DNA from 3 places in the Sodalis sp. RH24 genome. Region 2 is predicted to be linked to each of the others. Evidence: predicted binding sites of a transcription regulator. Region 2 holds the regulator's gene; each other region holds the start of a gene.

Region 1 (4,928 bases), 710 kb from region 2:
AAGAAAGGATTAATAAACTGATACTCGCCCTGAAGCGGGAAGATAAGCTTCATTTGAAAGATGCCGCCGTCCTGCTGGGCGTCTCGGAGATGACCATCCGCCGCGATCTCAGCGCCGAACCCGCGCAGGTCGTACTGCTGGGCGGTTACGTGGTTAACGATCCGCGCAATAATAACGTTACCCACTATTTTGTTTCGGATCAAAAAGCTAAGCACGTTGAGGAAAAAACCCTTACCGGCCGCCTGGCGGCGGCGCTGATCGAGCCGGACGACACGGTTTTTTTCGACTGCGGCACCACCACCCCGTTTATCATCGATGCGATTGACGATGACCTGGCGTTTACCGCCGTCTGCTATTCCCTGAATACTTTCCTGGCGTTACAGGATCATCCTAATTGCAAAGTTATTTTATGCGGCGGCGAGTTCCACCCCGCCAACTGCATCTTTACGCCGCTGACCCAATATTCCATCCTGGATAATATCCGCCCCGATAAAGCGTTTATCTCCGCGGCGGGTATTGATATCGGTTTCGGCGCCACCTGCTTTAATTTTGACGAACTCACCATGAAGCATCGCGCGTTGTCCATGTCGCAGCAGGCGATCCTGGTGGCCGATCACAGTAAATTCGACAACATCAAACCCGCCTTTATCGGTGCTTTATCCTTGTTTCATACCCTGATAACCGACCAATCGCCGCCGCCGAAATTTCATGAGTATTGCCAACAGCATGACATCAGGCTGCTTTATCGCCGGGAATAGCTGAACGACGGGCAAAAAAATGCCGGGCTGCTTACGCAGACCGGCATTGTTACGTTATCGCCGCCTGGGCCGACGGGTTTAAGCTTCTTTACCCGAACGGTTAGCGCGTTTACGGTCATTTTCGGTCAAATGACGTTTACGTAAACGCACGGACAGCGGAGTCACTTCCACCAGTTCATCATCATCGATAAACTCCAGGGCCTGTTCCAGCGACATCTTGATCGGGGTCACCAGCGTCGTGGCCTCATCGGTGCCGGAAGCACGCATGTTGGTCAGTTTTTTACCTGTCAGGCAGTTTACCGTCAGGTCGTTGGAACGGGTGTGGATGCCGATAATCTGGCCTTCATACACTTCCGCGCCGTGGCCCAGGAACAAACGGCCGCGATCCTGCAGGCTGTACAAGGCGTAGGCTACCGCTTTGCCCTGGCCGTTGGAAATCATCACGCCGTTCTGGCGTTGGCCGATTTCACCCGGACGGACATCGTCATAATGGCTGAACGACGAATACAGCAGGCCGGTGCCGGACGTCATGGTTAAAAAGTCGGTACGAAAACCAATCAAGCCGCGGCTGGGGATGATGTAATCAAGACGGATGCGTCCTTTGCCATCCGGCAGCATATCGCGCATTTCACCTTTACGGATGCCCATGGCTTCCATAACCGGGCCCTGGTTCTGTTCTTCGATATCCAGGGTAACCTGTTCGAACGGCTCTTGTTTCTTGCCGTCGACGGTACGATAGATAACTTTCGGGCGCGATACGGCGATTTCAAAACCTTCACGCCGCATGTTTTCGATCAGCACCGACAAATGCAGCTCGCCGCGGCCCGAGACCAGGAAGGTATCCGGATCGACGGTTTCTTCCACGCGCAGGGCCACGTTGTGCACCAGCTCTTTGTTCAGGCGCTCAAGGATCTGGCGGGAGGTGACGTATTTGCCTTCCTTGCCGCAGAACGGCGAGGTGTTGACGCCGAACGACATGGAAACGGTAGGTTCGTCCACCGTCAGCGGCGGCAACGCTTCGACCAGGGCCTGATCGCAAATGGTATCGGAGATATTCAGCTCGCCAAGGCCGGTAACGGCGATGATATCACCCGCTTCCGCCAGCTTGGACTCGATGCGCAGCAGGCCCATATGGCCCAGCACCTGGCCCACTTTGCCGTTGCGACGCTTACCTTCATGGTCGATGATGGTAACAGACTGGTTCGGTTTAACCGAGCCGCGTTTGATGCGGCCGATACCGATGACGCCAACATAGCTGTTGTAGTCAAGCTGCGAAATCTGCATCTGGAACGCGCCGTCGCTGTCGACGTTCGGCGCTTCGACGTTCTTGACGATGGATTCAAACAGCGGGGTCATGTCGCTGGCCATGTTCTCGTGCTCATAGCCCGCAACACCGTTTAACGCGGAGGCATATATGATCGGAAAATCCAGTTGCTCATCGGTTGCGCCGAGGTTGACAAATAAATCAAACACCTGGTCCACTACCCAATCAGGGCGGGCGCCGGGACGGTCGACTTTATTGATGACCACAATGGGTTTGAGACCATAGGCAAAGGCTTTCTGGGTCACGAACCGGGTTTGCGGCATGGGTCCGTCCATGGCGTCGACCAGCAGCAATACCGAGTCAACCATGGACATCACGCGCTCAACCTCGCCGCCGAAATCGGCATGTCCGGGGGTATCAACGATGTTGATACGGTAGTCGTGCCAGTTAATAGCGGTATTTTTAGCGAGGATGGTAATCCCGCGCTCTTTCTCCAAATCGTTGGAGTCCATGACGCGCTCGGTGGCGTCGTTGCGGTCACCCAATGTTCCGGATTGTTGCAACAGCTTATCGACCAGGGTAGTTTTACCATGGTCGACGTGCGCGATGATGGCGATGTTACGCAAATTTTCGATCACAACTTTGCCTCAGGCATTAGAAATAGCGCGTTATTGTACACGTAATAAGCGAGGGACTAAACAAGATCGCGACGATCTCTGCATTTGCGTCATTTTTGACGCTTCGTCATCCCTTTCTCAGTGCATTATTTCACCTCGCCCCATTTATTGCACCAAAATAGTGCCCACTTACTGCCCAAATGCACTAATATAGCGCTATCCCACCAATCTGGTGCAGGCGGACTTTGGTTAATAAGGCCGGAAACGCGGCCCTTCTCATCATTTTGGCAATGTTGGCACACTTTTAGCTACTGTTTATACCAGTCCAGTTTAGCCTAGCCCAGCTAAGTTAAATAAAATTCGATCCATACGATTTCGTTCCACGACGACAATGGCACATCCGGGAGAATACAAGTTATGTCCGCTGAACACGTTTTGACGATGCTTAACGAGCACGAAGTAAAATTCGTCGACCTGCGTTTCACTGATACGAAAGGTAAAGAACAGCACGTCACTATACCAGCCCATCAGGTAGATGCCGACTTCTTTGAAGATGGAAAAATGTTTGACGGCTCCTCCATTGGCGGCTGGAAAGGCATTAACGAGTCCGACATGGTGCTGATGCCCGATGCCAGCACGGCGATGCTCGACCCCTTCTATGAAGAAACCACCCTGATTATCCGTTGCGACATCCTTGAGCCTGCCACCATGCAAGGCTACGATCGCGACCCGCGTTCCATCGCCAAACGCGCCGAAGAGTTTCTGAAAACCTCCGGCATTGCCGATACCGTGCTGTTTGGGCCGGAACCTGAATTTTTCCTGTTTGACGATATCCGCTTTGGTTCGTCCATTTCCGGTTCCCATGTCGCTATTGACGACGTTGAAGCCGCATGGAATACCGATAAAGTTTACGAAGGCGGCAATAAAGGCCATCGTCCCGGCATCAAAGGCGGTTATTTCCCGGTTCCCCCGGTGGATTCATCACAGGATCTGCGTTCCGCCATGTGTTTGACCCTGGAAGAAATGGGCCTGGTGGTTGAAGCTCATCACCATGAAGTCGCCACCGCCGGCCAGAACGAAATCGCCACCCGCTTCAACAGCCTGACGAAAAAAGCCGACGAGATCCAAATTTATAAATATGTCGTGCATAACGTTGCCCATGCCTTCGGCAAAACGGCGACCTTTATGCCGAAACCGATGTTCGGCGATAACGGCTCGGGCATGCACTGCCATATGTCGTTGACCAAAGACGGCAATAACCTGTTCTCCGGCGACAAGTACGGCGGCCTGTCCGAAACCGCCTTGTTCTACATTGGCGGCGTCATCAAACATGCCAAGGCCATCAACGCCCTGACCAACCCGACCACCAACTCCTACAAGCGTCTGGTCCCGGGATATGAAGCGCCGGTTATGCTGGCCTACTCCGCCCGCAACCGCTCAGCCTCCATCCGTATCCCGGTGGTCGCCAGCCCGAAAGCCCGTCGTATCGAAGTGCGCTTCCCGGACCCGGCCGCCAACCCATACCTGGCGTTTGCCGCCCTGCTGATGGCCGGTCTGGACGGGGTTATCAACAAAATCCATCCTGGCGATGCCATGGACAAAAACCTCTACGATCTGCCGCCGGAAGAAGCGAAAGAAATCCCACAGGTGGCCGGTTCGCTGGAAGAAGCCCTTAAGGCGCTGGACGCGGATCGCGAGTTCCTGACCCGTGGCGGTGTTTTCACCGACGACTCCATCGACGCCTATATCACTTTACGCACGGAAGAAGTAGACCGTATTCGCATGACGCCGCATCCGGTGGAATTCGAGCTGTATTACAGCGTATAACTTGACGTTTTTTTGTTGCCGTGGAAACTTTCAGCCCATCTTCGGATGGGCTTTTTTCTCCAGCAAAGCTTGCGCGCAGCCATGCGCATGACGACATAACGGACTAAATGCACTGGTAGAGTGCGGGAGACTGCTTTATGGCTACAGGCTCATTGCCCGATGCTGGGCAGATCCTTAATTCCCTGATCAACAGCATATTGCTGCTGGATAATGACCTTGCCGTTCATTACGCCAATCCGGCGGCGCAACAACTTTTAGCGCAAAGCTCGCGCAAGCTTTTTGGCACGCCGTTGCCTGAGCTGCTGGGCTATTTTTCGCTCAACGTCGAACTGATGCGCGAAAGCCTTAACGCCGGCCAGGGGTTTACCGATAACGAGGTCACGTTGGTGGTTGACGGGCGGGCGCATATCCTTTCCCTTACCGTGCAACGCCTGCCCGAGGATTTTTTCCTGATGGAGCTGG
Region 2 (4,928 bases):
TCGAGGTCGCTATTATTACCGGCCGGTCCGCCCAACTGGTGGAAGATCGCGCGCGTACCCTGGGGATCTCCCATCTCTACCAGGGCCGGTCGGATAAGCTTTTGGCCTTTGAGGATCTATTGGTTAAACTATCTTTAACAGCGGATCAGGCCGCGTATATCGGCGATGATCTTATTGATTGGCCGGTGATGTCGCGGGTGGGATTAAGCGTCGCCGTGGCGGACGCGCATCCTTTGCTGCTGCCGTTGGCCGATTATGTGACGCATATTGCCGGCGGTCGCGGCGCGGTTCGCGAAATCTGCGATTTAATTCTGCTGGCGCAAGGGAAGCTTGATGATGCCAAAGGGCAGTCGGTATGAGTAAAACAAGATGGTGGGTCACCCTACTGCTGGTATTGGTGGTCCTGGTGCTAATCGGCCTGAACCTGACCGATAACGACGGCAGCCAGAACGCGGTGGCGCCCGATGCCGGCGAACCCACCTACCAGAGCGAACATACCATTACCCTGGTATACAATCCGTTGGGCGCCATGAATTATCGCTTGATCTCCGAGCACGTCGAGCACTTCGCCGTCGAGCAGATTAGCTGGTTTACCCAGCCGGTGGCGACGATGTACGATGAGAATAAAGTCGCCACCTGGACAGTCCGGTCCGATCGGGCCAAGCTGACCAATGATAAAATGCTTTATTTATACGGCCATGTTCAGGTTGACAGTCTGACCGAAACCTCACAACTGCAGCGTATCAGAACCGATAACGCGGTGGTGAATCTTGTTACGCAGGATGTTTCCTCCGATGACGAGGTGACCCTATATGGCATCGGATTTAACTCTAAAGGCATGAAAATGCGCGGAAACCTGCGGAACAAGACTGCCGAGCTGATTGAAAAGGTTAAGACCTCTTATGAAATCCAAAATCCAAAATAACATCTGTTACGTTTTTGCGGCCGGCGCGCTGCTGCTGGCGAGCGCCAATGCCCTGGCGCTGACCGGCGATACCGACCAGCCGATCAATATTGATTCCGAGCAGCAGGCCGTCGATATGCAGACCAATGTCGTCACCCTTACCGGTACGGTGGTGGTCAAACAAGGCTCCATCGACATCCGGGCGGACAAAGTGGTCATCACCCGCCCCAACGGCGAACAGGGCAAGGAAGTGGTCGAGGGTTACGGCAATCCGGTGACGTTTTACCAGATGCAGGACAACGGCAAGCCGGTGAAGGGCCATGCGCAAAAGGTCCGCTATGAGCTGGCCAACGATTTTGTGGTGCTGACCGGCGACGCTTATCTCGAACAGCTCGACAGCAACGTCAAGGGCGATCGCATCACCTACCTGGTTAAACAACAGCAAATGGAAGCCTTCAGCGACAAGGGCAAACGGGTCACCACCGTATTGGTGCCGTCCCAGCTGCAGGATAAGAACCCGGCGGGCGCGGCACCCAAAGCGTCCTCAGCGCCCAAGGCGCCCAAATCCGGCACTAAATAAGAGTAATTGAACCCATGGCAACATTAATCGCAGAAAACCTGGCTAAAGCCTACAAGGGCCGACATGTGGTGGAAGACGTCAGCCTCAAGGTCAGCTCAGGGGAAATCGTCGGGTTGCTGGGGCCGAACGGGGCCGGCAAGACCACCACGTTCTACATGGTGGTCGGCATCATCCAGCGCGACGCCGGGCGCATTATTATCGATGACGACGATATCAGCCTGCTGCCGTTGCATACCCGCGCCCGGCGCGGCATCGGCTACCTGCCGCAGGAAGCGTCGATTTTCCGCCGCCTGAGCGTGTTTGATAACCTGATGGCGGTATTGCAGATCAGAAACGATCTCAGCGCTTCGCAGCGCGACGACCGCGCCAATGCGCTGATGGAAGAATTCCATATCGCCCATCTGCGCGATAACCTGGGGCAATCATTATCCGGCGGCGAGCGGCGGCGGGTGGAAATTGCCCGCGCCCTGGCGGCCAACCCTAAATTCATCCTGCTTGACGAGCCCTTTGCCGGCGTCGACCCGATTTCCGTCATCGATATCAAGAAAATCATTGAACATCTGCGCGATAGCGGCCTGGGCGTGCTGATTACCGATCATAACGTACGCGAAACATTGGACGTCTGCGAGCGCGCCTATATCGTAAGCCAGGGACATCTTATCGCCCATGGCACACCCGCCGAAATCCTTCAGGACGAGCAGGTGAAGCGTGTTTATCTGGGCGAAGAGTTCCGCCTCTGATAAGGTGTCCTGAAGTGAAAGCCCCAAGAGGTTAATTGACGCATTATATGAAGCAAGGTTTGCAACTCAGGTTTAGTCAGCAACTCGCCATGACTCCGCAGTTACAGCAAGCAATACGCCTGCTGCAACTGTCTACGCTTGAACTTCAGCAGGAGATTCAAACCGCGCTGGAAAGCAACCCCTTACTTGAGCAAACCGATGTCCATGAAGAAATAGACTCACACGACGTACCCGACAGCGAATCGCTTGATACCCGCGAGGCGATGGAGCAGAAGGACATGCCGGAAGAACTGCCGCTTGACGCCACCTGGGACGAAATGTACTCGGCGGGCACGCCCTCGGGCACCGGCACCGACTACCGCGACGAAGAACTGCCGATTTACCAGGGCGAAACCATCCAGACCCTGCAGGATTACCTGATGTGGCAGGTGGAGCTGACGCCGTTTTCCGATACCGATATCGCCATTGCCACCTCCATCGTCGACGCGGTGGATGAAACCGGTTACCTGACGGTGCCGCTGGAAGATATCCTCGAGTGCATCGGCGACGACAGCGTCACCATGGACGAAGTGGAAGCGGTATTAAAACGCGTGCAGCGCTTTGATCCGGTGGGCGTGGCGGCGCGGGATCTGCGGGATTGCCTGCTGATCCAGCTATCGCAGCTGTCGAAGGATTTCCCTTACCTGAACGAAGCCAGGCTTATCGTCAGCGACTATCTCGATCTGCTGGCCAGCCATGATTTCCGCAGCCTGCTGCGATCCACCCGCCTAAAGGAAGACGTGCTGAAATCCGCCATGGCGCTGATCCAATCCCTCGATCCCCGGCCCGGCCAGTCAATCAATACCACCGAATCGCAATATGTCATCCCGGACGTCCTGGTGCGCAAGGTGCATAATCGCTGGACGGTGGAGCTCAATACCGACAGCATTCCCAATCTTAAAATCAACCAGCAATACGCCGCGCTCGGCAATACCACCCGCAATGACTCGGACGGACAATTTATCCGCAGCCATTTGCAGGAAGCGCGCTGGTTGATCAAAAGCCTGGAAAGTCGTAATGACACGCTGTTAAAAGTGACCCGCTGCATCGTGGAGCAGCAACAGGCGTTTTTCGATCAGGGAGAGGAGTATATGCGGCCCATGGTGCTGGCGGATATCGCCCAGGCGGTGGAGATGCACGAATCGACGATATCCCGCGTCACGACGCAAAAATATCTGCACAGCCCGCGCGGCATTTTTGAACTGAAATATTTTTTCTCCAGCCACGTCAATACCGAGGGGGGAGGCGAAGCGTCTTCTACGGCCATTCGTGCGCTGGTGAGAAAATTAATCGCCGCGGAAAACCCGGCGAAGCCGCTAAGCGATAGCAAGCTGACCACCCTGCTTTCCGATCAGGGCATTATGGTGGCGCGGCGAACCGTGGCAAAATACCGAGAGTCTTTGTCCATCCCGCCGTCAAACCAGCGTAAGCAAATGGTTTGACCTCTACAGAGAAGGAAGACACTATGCAGCTGAATATTACCGGACAGCGCGTTGAAATCACCGATGCTTTGCGCGATTTCGTGACGACGAAATTTTCCAAGCTGGAACAATACTTCGACCGGATCAATCAGGTATATATTGTTCTGAAGATCGAAAAAGTCCAGCAGATTGCCGAAGCGACGATCCATGTCAACGGCGGTGAGCTGCACGCGACGTCAGAGGCGGACGATATGTATGCCGCCGTCGATTTGCTGATCGACAAGCTGACGCGCCAGTTGAACAAACATAAAGAGAAACTGAAACAGTACTGAATTCACTGTAGCCATTATCGCTACCTAACCTCACATCGGCTCGTTATCCGTACGATAACGGGCCGATGAGTCTTAAAGGTGAAACAAGCGCCTTAAGTGAAATGAAATGACTAACGATACAGCTTTGCAAATAAACACGGTGTTAAGCCTTGAGTGCACCCGCGGCTCCATCCACTGCCAGAGCAAAAAGCGCGCGCTGGAAATTATCAGCGAGCTGGCGGCCAAGCAGCTCAACCTGGCGCCGCAGGTGGTGTTCGAGGCCGTATTGACCCGTGAACGCATGGGCAGTACCGGTATCGGCAACGGTATCGCCATCCCGCACGGCAAGCTGGAAGAAGACACCCTGCGCGCGGTCGGTGTGTTTATCCGCCTGGAGCAGCCCATTGCCTTTGATGCGATAGATAACCAACCGGTGGATTTGCTGTTTGCGCTATTGGTGCCGGCCGAGCAGTGTAAAACCCATTTGCACACCCTGGCCCTGGTGGCCAAGCGCCTGGCCGATAAAACGGTCTGCCGTCGCCTGCGCGCCGCGCAAAGCGATGAAGAGCTGTATGCCATAATGACGGAAACGGAAGCCGGGTCTTAACGCGCCGGGTCGGATTGCCTGCCCGGCGCTGTACCGACCAGCGGGGAGTCATTGGCGCGATTACGGCAAGCGTGGCCAATGGGTCAATAAAAATACCAGAGGGGAGTCGTCATGGTGCTGATGATTGTCAGCGGTCGATCCGGTTCAGGGAAATCAGTCGCGCTGCGCGCGCTGGAAGATATGGGGTTTTATTGCGTCGATAACCTGCCGGTGGTGCTGCTGCCGCAATTGGCCAATACGCTGGCCGACCGGAATATCTCCGCCGCGGTGAGCATTGATGTGCGCAATATGCCCGAGACGCCGGAGATTTTCGAGCACGCCATGGA
Region 3 (4,928 bases), 2.1 Mb from region 2:
GCAGTTGGATGGTGATGAACGATCTGCTGACGCTTGGGCAGTTAACCAGCTTTATTATGTATCTGGGCCTGATGATTTGGCCGATGCTGGCATTAGCCTGGATGTTTAATATTGTCGAGCGGGGCAGCGCCGCCTATAGCCGGATCCGCCAAACGCTGGACGAGGCTCCTCAGGTCAGGGACGGTAAGGAAATGCTTCCCCCCGGACGCGGCGTCCTTGAGGTCGACGTCGACAGCTTCAGCTATCCGCACACGCCGCAGCCGACATTGAATAATATCCATTTGCGGCTGGCGCCGGGACGGGTGCTGGGTATCTGCGGCCCGACCGGCGCCGGTAAAAGCACGCTGTTATCGCTGCTGCAGCGGCATTTTGACGTGACCCGGGGCGAGATCCGTTTCCACGGTATGTCCCTTGCCGATGTCTCCCTTGATCAGTGGCATAGCCGCCTGGCGGTGGTCAGCCAGACGCCGTTTTTATTTTCCGATAGCGTGGCGCGTAATATCGCCCTCGGCCGGCCGGACGCCACCCGGGAGCAAATCGAGCGGGCGGCGACCCTTGCCTGCGTGCATGAGGATATCCTGCGGCTGCCGCAGGGCTATGAAACCGAAGTGGGCGAGCGGGGCGTGATGCTGTCCGGCGGGCAAAAACAGCGTCTGTCCATTGCCCGCGCCCTGCTGCTGGAGGCGGAAATCCTGATATTCGACGACGCGCTCTCCGCCGTGGACGGGCGTACCGAACATACCATCTTGCGCAATCTCAGGCAGTGGGGCGAGGGACGTACCCTGATCATTACCGCCCACCGGCTGTCGGCGCTGAATGCGGCCGATGAAATCGTCGTGCTGCGCCACGGCACCCTTGCCCAGCGGGGCGAACATCAGCATCTGCTGCAGGAAGAGGGCTGGTATCGGGATATGTTCCGCTACCAGCAGTTGGAAGCAGCGCTCAGCGCCGATCCGGACGGGCAGGAGGCGGCCGATGCGTAAATGGCAAACCCTGTGGCCGACGCTGAAACGGCTGCTGGCCTACAGCCGGCCTTACCGCAAACCGCTGACGCTGGCGGTGGTCATGCTGTGGCTGGCGGCCGGCGCGGAAGTCGCCGGCCCGGTGGTGATCAGCTTTTTTATCGACCGGGTCGTACCGCTGAAAACCTTTCCGCCGCTGCTGGTGACCGGGCTGGCGCTGGGTTATATCGCCCTGCAGATGGTGTCCGCGTCCCTGCGCTACTACCAGGCGCTGTTGTTCAACCAAACGGCGCTCGACGTGGTGCAGCAACTGCGCACCGAGGTAATGGATGCCGCGCTGCGCCAGCCGCTGAGCGCGTTTGATACCCAGCCGGTGGGCCAGCTTATCTCGCGGGTGACCAATGATACCGAGGTGGTCAAGGATCTTTACGTCACGGTGATGGCGACGGTGCTGCGCTGTATCGCCCTGGTGGGCGCCATGCTTATTGCGATGTTTATGCTGGACTGGCGCATGGCCGCCATTTCGATGGTGATCTTCCCCGTGGTGGCGCTGGTAATGACGGTGTATCAGCATTTCAGCACCCCGATCGTGCGTCGCCTGCGCGCCTATCTGGCGGATATCAACAATGGCTTTAATGAAGCGATAAGCGGCATGAGCGTCATCCAGCAGTTTCGCCAGCAGGGGCGTTTCGGCCAACGGCTGGCGCAAGCCAGCCACGCCCATTACCTGGCGCGGATGCAGACCCTGAGGCTTGAGGGCTTTTTGCTGCGCCCGCTCCTGAGCCTGCTGTCGGCGTTGGTATTATGCGGGCTGCTGATGCTGTTTAGCTTCAGCCCGGCGGGCACCGTCGGGGTCGGGGTACTGTATGCCTTTATCAATTATCTCGGCCGCTTAAATGAGCCGCTGATTGAACTGACCACCCAGCAATCGATGCTGCAGCAGGCCGTGGTGGCGGGCGAGCGCATCTTTGAACTGATGGACGGCGACCGGCAGCAGTACGGCGACGACGACCGGCCCTTGATCAGCGGACGTATTGATATTCGCGACCTCAGCTTTTCCTACCGCAATGCCACGCCGGTATTGCGGCATATTTCCCTGTCGGTGCCATCCCGGCGCTTTATCGCGCTGGTGGGGCATACCGGCAGCGGTAAAAGCACCCTGGCTAATTTAATGATGGGCTATTATCCCATCAGCGAGGGCGCGCTGTTGCTCGACGGCCGGCCCATCGCCAGCCTGTCGCACCGGGTGCTCAGGCAAGGCGTCGCCATCGTCCAGCAGGACCCGGTGGTCATGGCGGACACTGTATTCACCAATATTACCCTGGGGCGTGATATCAGCGAATCCAGGGCCTGGCATGCCTTGGAACAGGTGCAACTGGCGGAACTGGTCAGATCCATGCCGGGCGGCATCCACGCCGGCCTCGGCGAGCAGGGCAATACCCTGTCGGTCGGGCAAAAACAGCTGCTGGCCATGGCCAGGGTTCTGGTCCTCACTCCGCAAATCCTGATCCTCGACGAGGCCACCGCCAATATCGACTCCGGCACCGAGCAGGCGATCCAGCGGGCGCTGGCGGCTATCCGCCACCAGACCACCCTGGTGGTTATCGCGCACCGCTTATCCACCATCGTCGAGGCTGACGAAATTCTGGTGCTACACCGTGGCGAAGCGGTGGAGCGGGGCTCCCACGAGGCGTTGTTAACGCAGCAGGGCCGCTATTTCCAGATGTATCAACTGCAGCAGGCCGGCAGGGCGCTCGCCGCCGACGTCAGGGTGGCCGGCGCGGGGCACGGCTGACGATGTGCGACGGATGTGCCGCCCGTGGGTAGCCGCGGATAAGCATGCTGGGCGCTTAAGCGCAGCGCGCACCGGGATTGAGCATCCCGGCGCCGATATTCCCCTTTCTGCACCGTAATCTGGCGTAGTGCACTAATACAGTGCGCCTCGCTGGTATATTTTTGCGCGTCGCCGGAGCCAATGCTGCGCCTGAGGCGGGTTTTGCTGTATCGGCGGGCGTCCAACGGTAAATTTCTATTTCAAAACATTTGTGGCACATGCTTTGCTTTACTCAGGCGTAGCGATCGCGAGTTCAGATCCAAATTCTTGAGGGGGAACATATGAAGCTGGTAACCGTGGTGATTAAACCATTTAAATTAGAAGACGTGCGAGAAGCGCTTTCTGCTGTGGGCATTCAAGGGCTGACGGTCACCGAGGTCAAAGGCTTTGGACGGCAAAAGGGCCATGCAGAGCTGTATCGCGGGGCCGAATACAGCGTTAATTTCCTGCCCAAGGTAAAAATTGATATCGCCATTGCCGACGATCAGCTAGATGAAGTTATCGATGTCATCAGTAAAGCGGCGTATACCGGAAAGATCGGCGACGGCAAGATTTTTGTTGCTGAGCTACAACGGGTCATCCGGATTCGTACCGGAGAGACCGACGAAGCAGCACTTTAACGACACACACGCGCGAATTTTGTGGATAGGGATGAATGAAAATGAAGAAACTTGTCTCATTGACCAGCCTCGGCGCAGTAGCATTGTTGCCGACATGGGCCATGGCCGCAGCGCCTGTTGCTGACAAGGCCGATAACGCTTTTATGATGATAAGCACCGCTTTGGTGCTGTTTATGACTTTACCGGGGATTGCCTTGTTTTACGGCGGCCTGCTGCGCGCCAAAAACGTGCTGTCGATGTTGACCCAGGTTGCGGTCACCTTCGCCATGGTCTGCGTGCTGTGGCTGATTTACGGTTACTCCCTGGCCTTTAGCGAGGGCAATCCGTTTTTCGGCGGGTTCGGTTGGACCATGTTGAAGAATATTGAGCTGACGGCGCTGACCGGTACGTTCTATCAACTGATCCACGTCGCGTTTCAATGTTCGTTTGCCTGTATTACCGTCGGTCTGATTGTCGGCGCCCTGGCGGAACGTATTCGTTTCTCCGCGGTGCTGATTTTTGTGCTGGTATGGCTGACCTTTTCCTACCTGCCGATGGCGCATATGGTTTGGGCAGGCGGTTATCTGGCGGCGCAGGGCGCGCTGGACTTCGCCGGGGGTACTGTCGTTCATATCAATGCGGCGAGTGCCGGTTTGGTGGGTGCCTATATGCTGGGCAAACGCTCAGGTTTCGGCAAGGAAGCGTTTAAGCCGCATAACCTGCCGATGGTCTTTACCGGTACCGCGATCCTGTATGTCGGCTGGTTCGGCTTCAACGCCGGTTCCGCCAGCGCTGCCAACGAAATTGCCGCACTGGCTTTCCTCAATACCGTCATGGCTACCGCCGGCGCCATCCTGTCCTGGGTGTTTGTTGAGTGGATGCTGCGCGGCAAGCCTTCCTTGCTGGGCGCCTGCTCCGGTTGTATCGCCGGTCTGGTCGCCATCACTCCTGCCGCCGGCACCGTCGGCGTCGGTGGCGCACTGGTCATTGGCCTGGTGGGCGGCGTAGCCGGGCTTTGGGGTGTGGTTGCCCTGAAAAAATGGCTGCGGGTGGATGATGTCTGCGACGTATTCGGCGTGCACGGCGTGTGCGGTATCGTAGGCTGCCTGCTGACCGGCGTATTCACTTCCGCCTCGCTCGGCGGCGTGGGTTACGCTCAGGGTGTTACCATGGGGCACCAGCTCTGGGTTCAGCTGTTCAGCGTGATCGTCTGTCTGGTCTGGTCCGGCGTCGTGGCCTTTATCGGCTTCAAGATTGCCGATATGGTGGTGGGGCTGCGTGTGTCCGAAGAACAGGAACGCGAAGGCCTGGACGTCAACAGCCATGGCGAAAATGCCTATAACGAATAATTTTCTATGCAGCGCCGGGGCACGATAACCGGCCATGGAAAATCAGCAGGGGCGATTTATCGCCCCTGTTTTCATTTGCGCAAAGCGCCGGGCGGGCCGGGTGGGTTCACACCCCATGGTGCCGCATCACGCCTTCCTGCGCCGTCGAGGCTACCAGCACCCCGTCGCGGCGGAAAATCTGTCC

The links. The regulator sigma-54, encoded in region 2, starts transcription at its own class of promoters, with help from an activator protein. The targets are predictions, from matches to a motif close to GTTGGCACANNTTTCGCTNT.
Region 1: a site for sigma-54 is predicted at 2,932-2,951, ahead of glnA (glutamate--ammonia ligase). Genes of this name have one in related genera too.
Region 3: a site for sigma-54 is predicted at 3,007-3,026, ahead of glnK (P-II family nitrogen regulator). Genes of this name have one in related genera too.

Annotation. Positions count from the first base shown of each region.
Region 1 is NZ_CP178729.1:3,507,213-3,512,140, forward strand. Features, by position in the region: gene deoR (DNA-binding transcriptional repressor DeoR) at 1-758, shown strand, start outside; gene typA (translational GTPase TypA) at 837-2,660, opposite strand; gene glnA (glutamate--ammonia ligase) at 3,057-4,466, shown strand; gene glnL (nitrogen regulation protein NR(II)) at 4,604-4,928, shown strand, end outside.
Region 2 is NZ_CP178729.1:4,214,836-4,219,763, reverse strand. Features, by position in the region: gene kdsC (3-deoxy-manno-octulosonate-8-phosphatase KdsC) at 1-359, shown strand, start outside; gene lptC (LPS export ABC transporter periplasmic protein LptC) at 356-925, shown strand; gene lptA (lipopolysaccharide ABC transporter substrate-binding protein LptA) at 903-1,484, shown strand; gene lptB (LPS export ABC transporter ATP-binding protein) at 1,499-2,224, shown strand; gene rpoN (RNA polymerase factor sigma-54) at 2,272-3,705, shown strand; gene hpf (ribosome hibernation promoting factor) at 3,729-4,016, shown strand; gene ptsN (PTS IIA-like nitrogen regulatory protein PtsN) at 4,123-4,602, shown strand; gene rapZ (RNase adapter RapZ) at 4,714-4,928, shown strand, end outside.
Region 3 is NZ_CP178729.1:2,151,755-2,156,682, reverse strand. Features, by position in the region: gene ACL2XG_RS09960 (SmdA family multidrug ABC transporter permease/ATP-binding protein) at 1-983, shown strand, start outside; gene ACL2XG_RS09955 (SmdB family multidrug efflux ABC transporter permease/ATP-binding protein) at 976-2,757, shown strand; gene glnK (P-II family nitrogen regulator) at 3,078-3,416, shown strand; gene amtB (ammonium transporter AmtB) at 3,458-4,744, shown strand; gene tesB (acyl-CoA thioesterase II) at 4,851-4,928, opposite strand, start outside.